Regions from separate parts of the Phyllobacterium sp. GQ127 genome, predicted to be linked through region 1. Evidence: predicted binding sites of a transcription regulator. Region 1 holds the regulator's gene; each other region holds the start of a gene.

Evidence for each region. The regulator LexA, encoded in region 1, represses DNA repair genes until DNA is damaged. The targets are predictions, from matches to a motif close to TGTTCNNNNTGTGTTCNG.
Region 2: AC6CHM_RS10960 (PA0069 family radical SAM protein) is a predicted target of LexA. The motif match lies at 901-918, and genes of this name have one in related genera.
Region 3: AC6CHM_RS06165 (ATP-dependent helicase) is a predicted target of LexA. The motif match lies at 906-923, and genes of this name have one in related genera.

What each region holds. Positions count from the first base shown of each region.
Region 1 is NZ_JCAXDZ010000001.1:669,293-671,564, forward strand. Features, by position in the region: gene AC6CHM_RS03505 (substrate-binding domain-containing protein) at 1-557, shown strand, start outside; gene lexA (transcriptional repressor LexA) at 710-1,426, shown strand; gene AC6CHM_RS03515 (ComEC/Rec2 family competence protein) at 1,534-2,272, opposite strand, start outside.
Region 2 is NZ_JCAXDZ010000002.1:539,984-542,255, reverse strand. Features, by position in the region: gene moaB (molybdenum cofactor biosynthesis protein B) at 1-349, shown strand, start outside; gene AC6CHM_RS10965 (glycosyltransferase family 2 protein) at 346-882, opposite strand; gene AC6CHM_RS10960 (PA0069 family radical SAM protein) at 985-2,142, shown strand; gene rnhB (ribonuclease HII) at 2,263-2,272, shown strand, end outside.
Region 3 is NZ_JCAXDZ010000001.1:1,200,828-1,203,099, reverse strand. Features, by position in the region: gene AC6CHM_RS06165 (ATP-dependent helicase) at 1-861, opposite strand, end outside; gene AC6CHM_RS06160 (glucose/quinate/shikimate family membrane-bound PQQ-dependent dehydrogenase) at 1,120-2,272, shown strand, end outside.

The DNA of each region.
Region 1 (2,272 bases):
CCTGGCTGGATATCGACAATCAGGGCGCATTCTATCAGGCCGCAAGCCACCTCCTCGACCTTGGACATCGGCATATAGCCATGATTGACGGGTTAAGAGGGTTTACGTTCTCTGAGCATCGCGAGCTCGGATATCGCCAAGCGCTAAGCGAACGCGGCGTCGAAATCGACCCGCGCTTCATCGTACACGACTACTTCTCTGATGAAATCGGTTTTCGTGAAACGCAACGGCTGCTTTCATGCACTCCGCAACCGACAGCAATCATTGCAGGATCAATGATGACCGCTTTGGGTGTGTCACGTGCAGTTCGCAACAAGGGTTATCAGTTGGGCAAACAAGTATCGCTCATCACCCATGACGATGTCTTTCCATATCTCAATGCCAGCAACATGGTTCCATCCATGACCACCACGCGATCATCAATGCGCTCCGCCGCCACGAGAATCGCTGAAATGCTCGTGCGCGTCCTTGATGGCGAACCCGTGGACAATATTCATGAATTATGGCCCGTAGAACTCACAGTGCGCCAGTCGAGCGGTCCTCCGATAAGCGGATAGGCCCATATTTTGCGTCATTCCATCTGATTTTCAGAGTAATTGGGCATATAGGGCTGGTTTATACCAGATATTAATCCTTGTGGAACACAACTGGAACATATAGTGTTTGTTCTGGTTTTGTTTTTCCGATTCCACACTTAAGGATCGCCCCTATGCTGACGCGCAAACAACATGAACTTCTGCTCTTCATACATGAACGGTTGAAGGAAACGGGCATTCCCCCTTCTTTTGATGAAATGAAGGATGCACTTGATCTCGCATCTAAATCCGGCATTCATCGCCTGATTACCGCACTGGAGGAGCGAGGATTTATTCGTCGGCTAGCAAATAGGGCACGGGCGCTGGAAGTGCTTCGCCTGCCCGACTCAATTGCGCCGGGTCTGAACGCGCAACGCAAATTTTCTCCGAGCGTTATTGAAGGCAGTTTGGGACGAAATGTTGCGCCGCCTCGCCCGCAAGCAAGCACTGCCGATATTGTTGCTGCCAACATGATCAGCATTCCTGTTATGGGACGTATCGCTGCCGGTGTGCCGATCGCTGCAATTCAAAACCAGACTCACATGCTCAATCTCCCGCCCGATATGATCGGCAGCGGTGAGCATTATGCGCTTGAGGTCAAAGGTGACTCCATGATCGAAGCGGGTATTTTTGACGGCGACACTGTTGTTATCAAGCGCGGAGATACCGCGAGCCCCGGTGAAATCGTTGTGGCACTCGTGGATGATGAAGAAGCAACGTTGAAGCGTTTTCGCCGAAAAGGTGCATCCATTGCTCTCGAAGCAGCAAACCCCGCCTATGAAACCCGCATCTTTGGACCGGACCGCGTTCAGGTACAGGGCAAGCTGGTCGGTCTGATACGCAGATATTGATGGCGTTTACGCTTCGCTGGACGGTGTGCTTTTGTTCGTAGGCTCCATTCGAACAGCCACAGAATAGCAGCTAGCGAAAAATGTTTGGGACTACCATAAACGCCGAACTACATTTTATTGCTTGTATCCGGTGGTTTCTTGGATAGTTGCCGCTCTTCAAGATTGCGCGCGGCGCGGGAATAGATGCGGTAATTATTCCAAGGGCGATTGGGCGTGCCAATCGCATACTTTATATCAACCGAATTCAGGCGTTGAGAAAGCTCTTGTTTTGCCAAATCGGTGCCAACTGGTGTGGAATCGGCTTTGACAGAGTCAGATTGTGGAGCATCAAACCTGATCTCCGCAGCGCCTTTGAGCGCCAGCATTTGCGATGAAAGCAACAATTTTCCAGCATTTGGACAATTTGTAGCCTTCGCGGCAAAAGCCAAAATGATGATATCCCCTTCTAGGCATGCATCTGCTGTTCTTGTTGCATCATCGGTATAGGCAACGATTAATCCTCCTGGCTCCCGGGCAGTGCAAAGCTTATCGGCACATTCGAATTGAGCGCCGCTTGCAACCTCGCCTTTCATTGCCGGCTTAATGATCTGCCCGGCCCTATACCCCAACTGCCAATTATCGAGGCTGAAGGCGCTGCCCACTTGTTTATTGATCGCCAGATGGTCGTCGTCCGTTCTTAACGCGACCAGTTTTCCGTCTTCTGAGACCATAATCGCAGGATAGGATGCCCGTCCCGTCAAACCAATTGCCAATGCTACCAATGGCAAGGCAAGCAGGCGCAACCACGTTGAAAGAAATAGAAGAAGCAAAAGCCCTATCGCCATAAGAATAAGCGAAGTTTCGGAC
Region 2 (2,272 bases), on a different contig from region 1:
GGATGACGAGATTGACGTCATCATCACCACCGGAGGCACGGGTTTCACTGGCCGCGACGTGACACCGGAAGCACTCGAGCCCATATTCGAAAAGCGGATGGACGGATTTTCTACCATTTTTCACAGGGTTTCCTATGACAAAATCGGCACGTCCACGATTCAGTCACGAGCAACGGGTGGAGTGTTAAACGCCACTTTCGTCTTTGTGCTGCCGGGATCTCCCGGCGCATGCAAGGATGCCTGGGATAATATTCTGCAATACCAGCTCGATTATCGTCACATGCCCTGTAATTTTGTCGAGATCATGCCTCGGCTCGATGAACATTTGAAACGCGGTGGTAAGAGCTAAGCTGCTGGAATGATTTCCGCGCGTAAACGTTTCATCGCCAAACCACGGGCCAGATCAGCCGCCTTCTTTTCCGGCTTCAATAAGGCCATTGCCTGCCGCTTGGAGATCAACAGGCCATCGGCAATGGGGCTGCGTTTTGAAAATAGCCTGTTAAACAGCGGCTTACGGTGAACATGGGAGCAAGAGAAGCAGGCCGGGCCTTGGGAGCGCTCGACGTGAACAGCGACCGGCTCAATCCATCCATCGAGCAATCTTGCTCCGGGTTCCACCAGCAAAAACCATTCGCTGCGTGCCCGCCGGAACCCATCAATCAATGTCTGGTCCTGCAGAAAGATACAGCCAGCGGCATCAGCCACGCGGTGGGTCTGATCCGACGATCCGTAATCGACAATAATCACGTCGCTGAGAAGCCCTTCGACGGCTCCACCGACCAGCCCGGCAAGGGTTCTGGCTAACAATTCGTCTGAATTATGGGTTTCAATCAGGACGGAAATCATACCTAGCCAATATATCAATGTGACTAGAATTTCCATCCATCCTTTTACCTAAATTGTTCTTGATTTGTTCTCATTATTTGATAGGAATAGATTCACGCTCGAAGGTGCCACCGAATCGGTACCACCCTGGCAGGGAGAATGCAGATGAACATTGTAGTGCAGGCTGATAAGGCTGCTTTCGGAAGCGGCCGAGCACAACATGCCAACGCATTGATTGAAGATGCTGGTTTGCGCATAGACAGCGAACGCAGACGCGGCAGGGGCGCGGGTATGAATCCCACTGGCCGTTTCGAGGCGGAAAGCCGCCATGTCTATGATGATGGTTGGGAAACAATTGAAGATCTACCACCATTCAAGACTGACGTACAACTCGAAAAGCCCCGGACAATCATCACACGCAATGACTCGCCTGATATAAGTTTCGACAGGTCAATCAACCCTTATCGCGGTTGCGAGCATGGTTGCATCTATTGCTTTGCCCGCCCGACACACAGCTATATGGGATTGTCCGCCGGACTTGATTTTGAATCAAAACTCTTTGCCAAGCCTGATGCAGCAAAGATGCTGGACAGGGAATTGTCCAAGCCAGGTTATACTGCAAAGACAATCGCCATCGGCACAAATACCGATCCCTATCAGCCCATCGAGAAGAAATGGCGCATTATGCGCGATATTCTTCAGGTTCTGGAGGCTCATCAACATCCCGTTGGAATCGTTACAAAATCCGCGTTGGTTATGCGGGATCAGGACATTCTGGCGCGCATGGCTGAGAAGGGCCTCGCCAAGGTTTGTCTTTCAGTGACGACCCTTGATGGAAAGCTGGCGCGCACGATGGAGCCCCGGGCTTCAACGCCTACGCGCAGACTGCAAGCCCTGCGCAGTCTTTCCGATGCAGGCGTGCCTGTTGGTGTCATGGTGGCTCCCGTCATTCCCGGGTTGAACGATCATGAGATCGAACGGATTCTCGATAGTGCCCGTGCCATGGGTGCGCTGGAAGCTGGATATGTTCTGCTTCGTTTGCCGCTTGAGGTCAGCCCGCTTTTCAAGGAGTGGCTGCTTCGAAATTATCCCGATCGCTACCGGCATGTGCTTTCGCTTGTTCGTTCCATGCGCGATGGCAAGGATTATGATGCCGAATGGGGCAAGCGCATGCGGGGTGATGGCCCCTATGCCTGGCAGATCGGGCGGCGTTTTGAAATTGCTGCAAAGCGGCTCGGAATCAACATTAACAAGAGACGCCTGCGCACCGACCTGTTCGAGCCAACGCCCGGAAACGAGCAGTTATCCTTGTTTTAGACACGCTCTTCCATCAGGTGCGATCCCCATCCCCGCCTGATGGTTACCCTGGGTAGCTTTGCCCCATCTGCTACCCGGGGACTTGCAGAGAATCAGGACGGATGCGAGAGTCGCCGCAAGATGTCTCGAT
Region 3 (2,272 bases), 530 kb from region 1:
ATAGATCGACTGGTCATCATCGCCGACACAGCAGACATTCTTCGAACCCTGCGCGATCAGGCGCAGCCACATATATTGCGCGGTATTGGTGTCTTGATACTCGTCGACGAGAATATAGCGGAACTTGGCGTGATATTCCTTGAGGATGTCGGGATAGGCACGGAACATCCGGATTGGATGGCATAGCAAATCGCCAAAATCGCAGGCATTCAATGTTTTCAGACGGTTCTGGTAGGCGGTGTAAAGTTCGCGGCCCTTACCATTGGCAAACGACCGGGCATCGCCTTCAGCAATTTCGGAGGGTCCAAGCCCTTTGTTCTTCCAGCCATCAATCATCAGCGCAAATTGCTTGGCGGGCCAGCGCTTGTCATCCAGCCCTTCCGCCTGAATGATCTGCTTGATCAGCCTTATGACATCATCCGTATCAAGAATGGTGAAATCGGAGCGCAACCCCACGAGCTCCGCATGGCGGCGCAATAGCTTGACGCCGATGGAGTGGAACGTGCCGAGCCATGGCATGCCTTCGACAGCACCGCCGACGAGGACGCCAATGCGCTCCTTCATCTCGCGTGCTGCTTTATTAGTGAAGGTGACGGCGAGTATCTGGCTTGGCCAAGCTTTGCCGAGCGAAAGGATATGCGCAATACGGGAAGTCAGAACCCGTGTTTTGCCAGTGCCAGCACCAGCCAGAACGAGTACAGGCCCTTCGGTGGTTTCAACCGCCAGTCGCTGTTCGGGGTTAAGTCCATTGAGATAAGGTGGTGCACTACGCGCCTGCATGGCGCGTGCAGCTATGCCCGAAGGCTGGCGGGGCGCATCAGGTTCGTCGAAAAACGGAATATCGTCAGGTAATCCAGACATTTGAACCCAATGTAGTGATTCGGTACCGAAAAACCAGAAAAATGCGATACAAAAAGAGAACAATTGCAATTAGCCCCCCACTTTCAATTGAAGTGGGCGGTTGAAATATCAAGTCAGGATATTGCGTCACTCGATTTATGAGCCTACCCATTTTGATTAATGACTCGTGACTTCAAGGTTTTGACAGCCGATGGCAACATTCGTCGCCTCATGTCAGGATCATCTGGTTTTGATTGAGATCGGAAAGGGACTTTCCTCATGGCAATCACTCTCACGGCACTCGTTTTCCTTCTCATTGGCGCGGCTCTTGGCGTCGGCGGTGTATGGCTCGCTGTCCTGGGCGGCAGTTGGTATTATATCATTGCTGCGCTTGCGTTCCTTGTGGTTGCTTTTCTGCTCTTCCGTAGGCGGTCATCCGCTCTGCTGCTTTATGCTCTGCTGGTGGTAGGAACGCTTGGCTGGGCCATTTGGGAAATCGGCTTCGACTGGTGGCAGCTTGCGCCACGCGGCGGCGTCATCATGATCCTTGGGCTGTGGCTGCTCACACCATGGATCAGGCGGGGCTTGAATTCATCTGCAAGCGGTGCTGGTTCTTCCTCCGCTGTTCCGGCTCTGTCGTTGTCCGTTGCTGTTGTTGTGGCGCTGGTTGTTGCAGGCTATTCGATGACCCAGGATCCGTTGCAAATTACGGGTGAATTGAGCAGGGAAATTGTCTCGGATACTGTCGATCTGGGCGGCAATATGCCGGAGGGCGATTGGCACCAATATGGGCGTACGCCCTATGGTCAGCGTTATTCACCGTTGAAGCAGATCACCACCGAAAACGTTGACAAGCTGCAAGTCGCCTGGACCTATCAGACTGGCGACGTCAAGTTGCCGGAGGATGTTGGCGAGACCACTTATCAGGTCACGCCGCTCAAGGTTCGCGGTACACTTTTCATCTGCACGCCGCACAATTGGGCCATCGCGCTTGATGCGGCAACAGGCAAGGAAAAGTGGAAGTTTGATTCCAATTCCGGCATGAATCCCGATCGTCAACATCAGACCTGCCGGGGCGTTTCCTATTATGCCGATCCTGCTGCCACACCAGGCAAGCCTTGTGCCGAACGCGTCTATCTGCCGACGTCCGACGCGCGTTTGATTGCGCTTGATGCGGCCAATGGCCAGATTTGCTCGTCCTTTGCTGACAAAGGCACGCTGCATCTTGAAAAAGGCATGCCCTATAACCCCGCAGGCTATTACTATTCCACATCGCCGCCCGTTGTTGCGGCGGGAAAGATCATAATCGGTGGCGCGGTCAATGATAATTATTCGACGAAGGAACAGTCCGGTGTCATCCGCGCTTTCGATATCAATACTGGCGCGCTTGTGTGGAACTGGGATTCCGGCAATCCGGATGTAACGACACCTT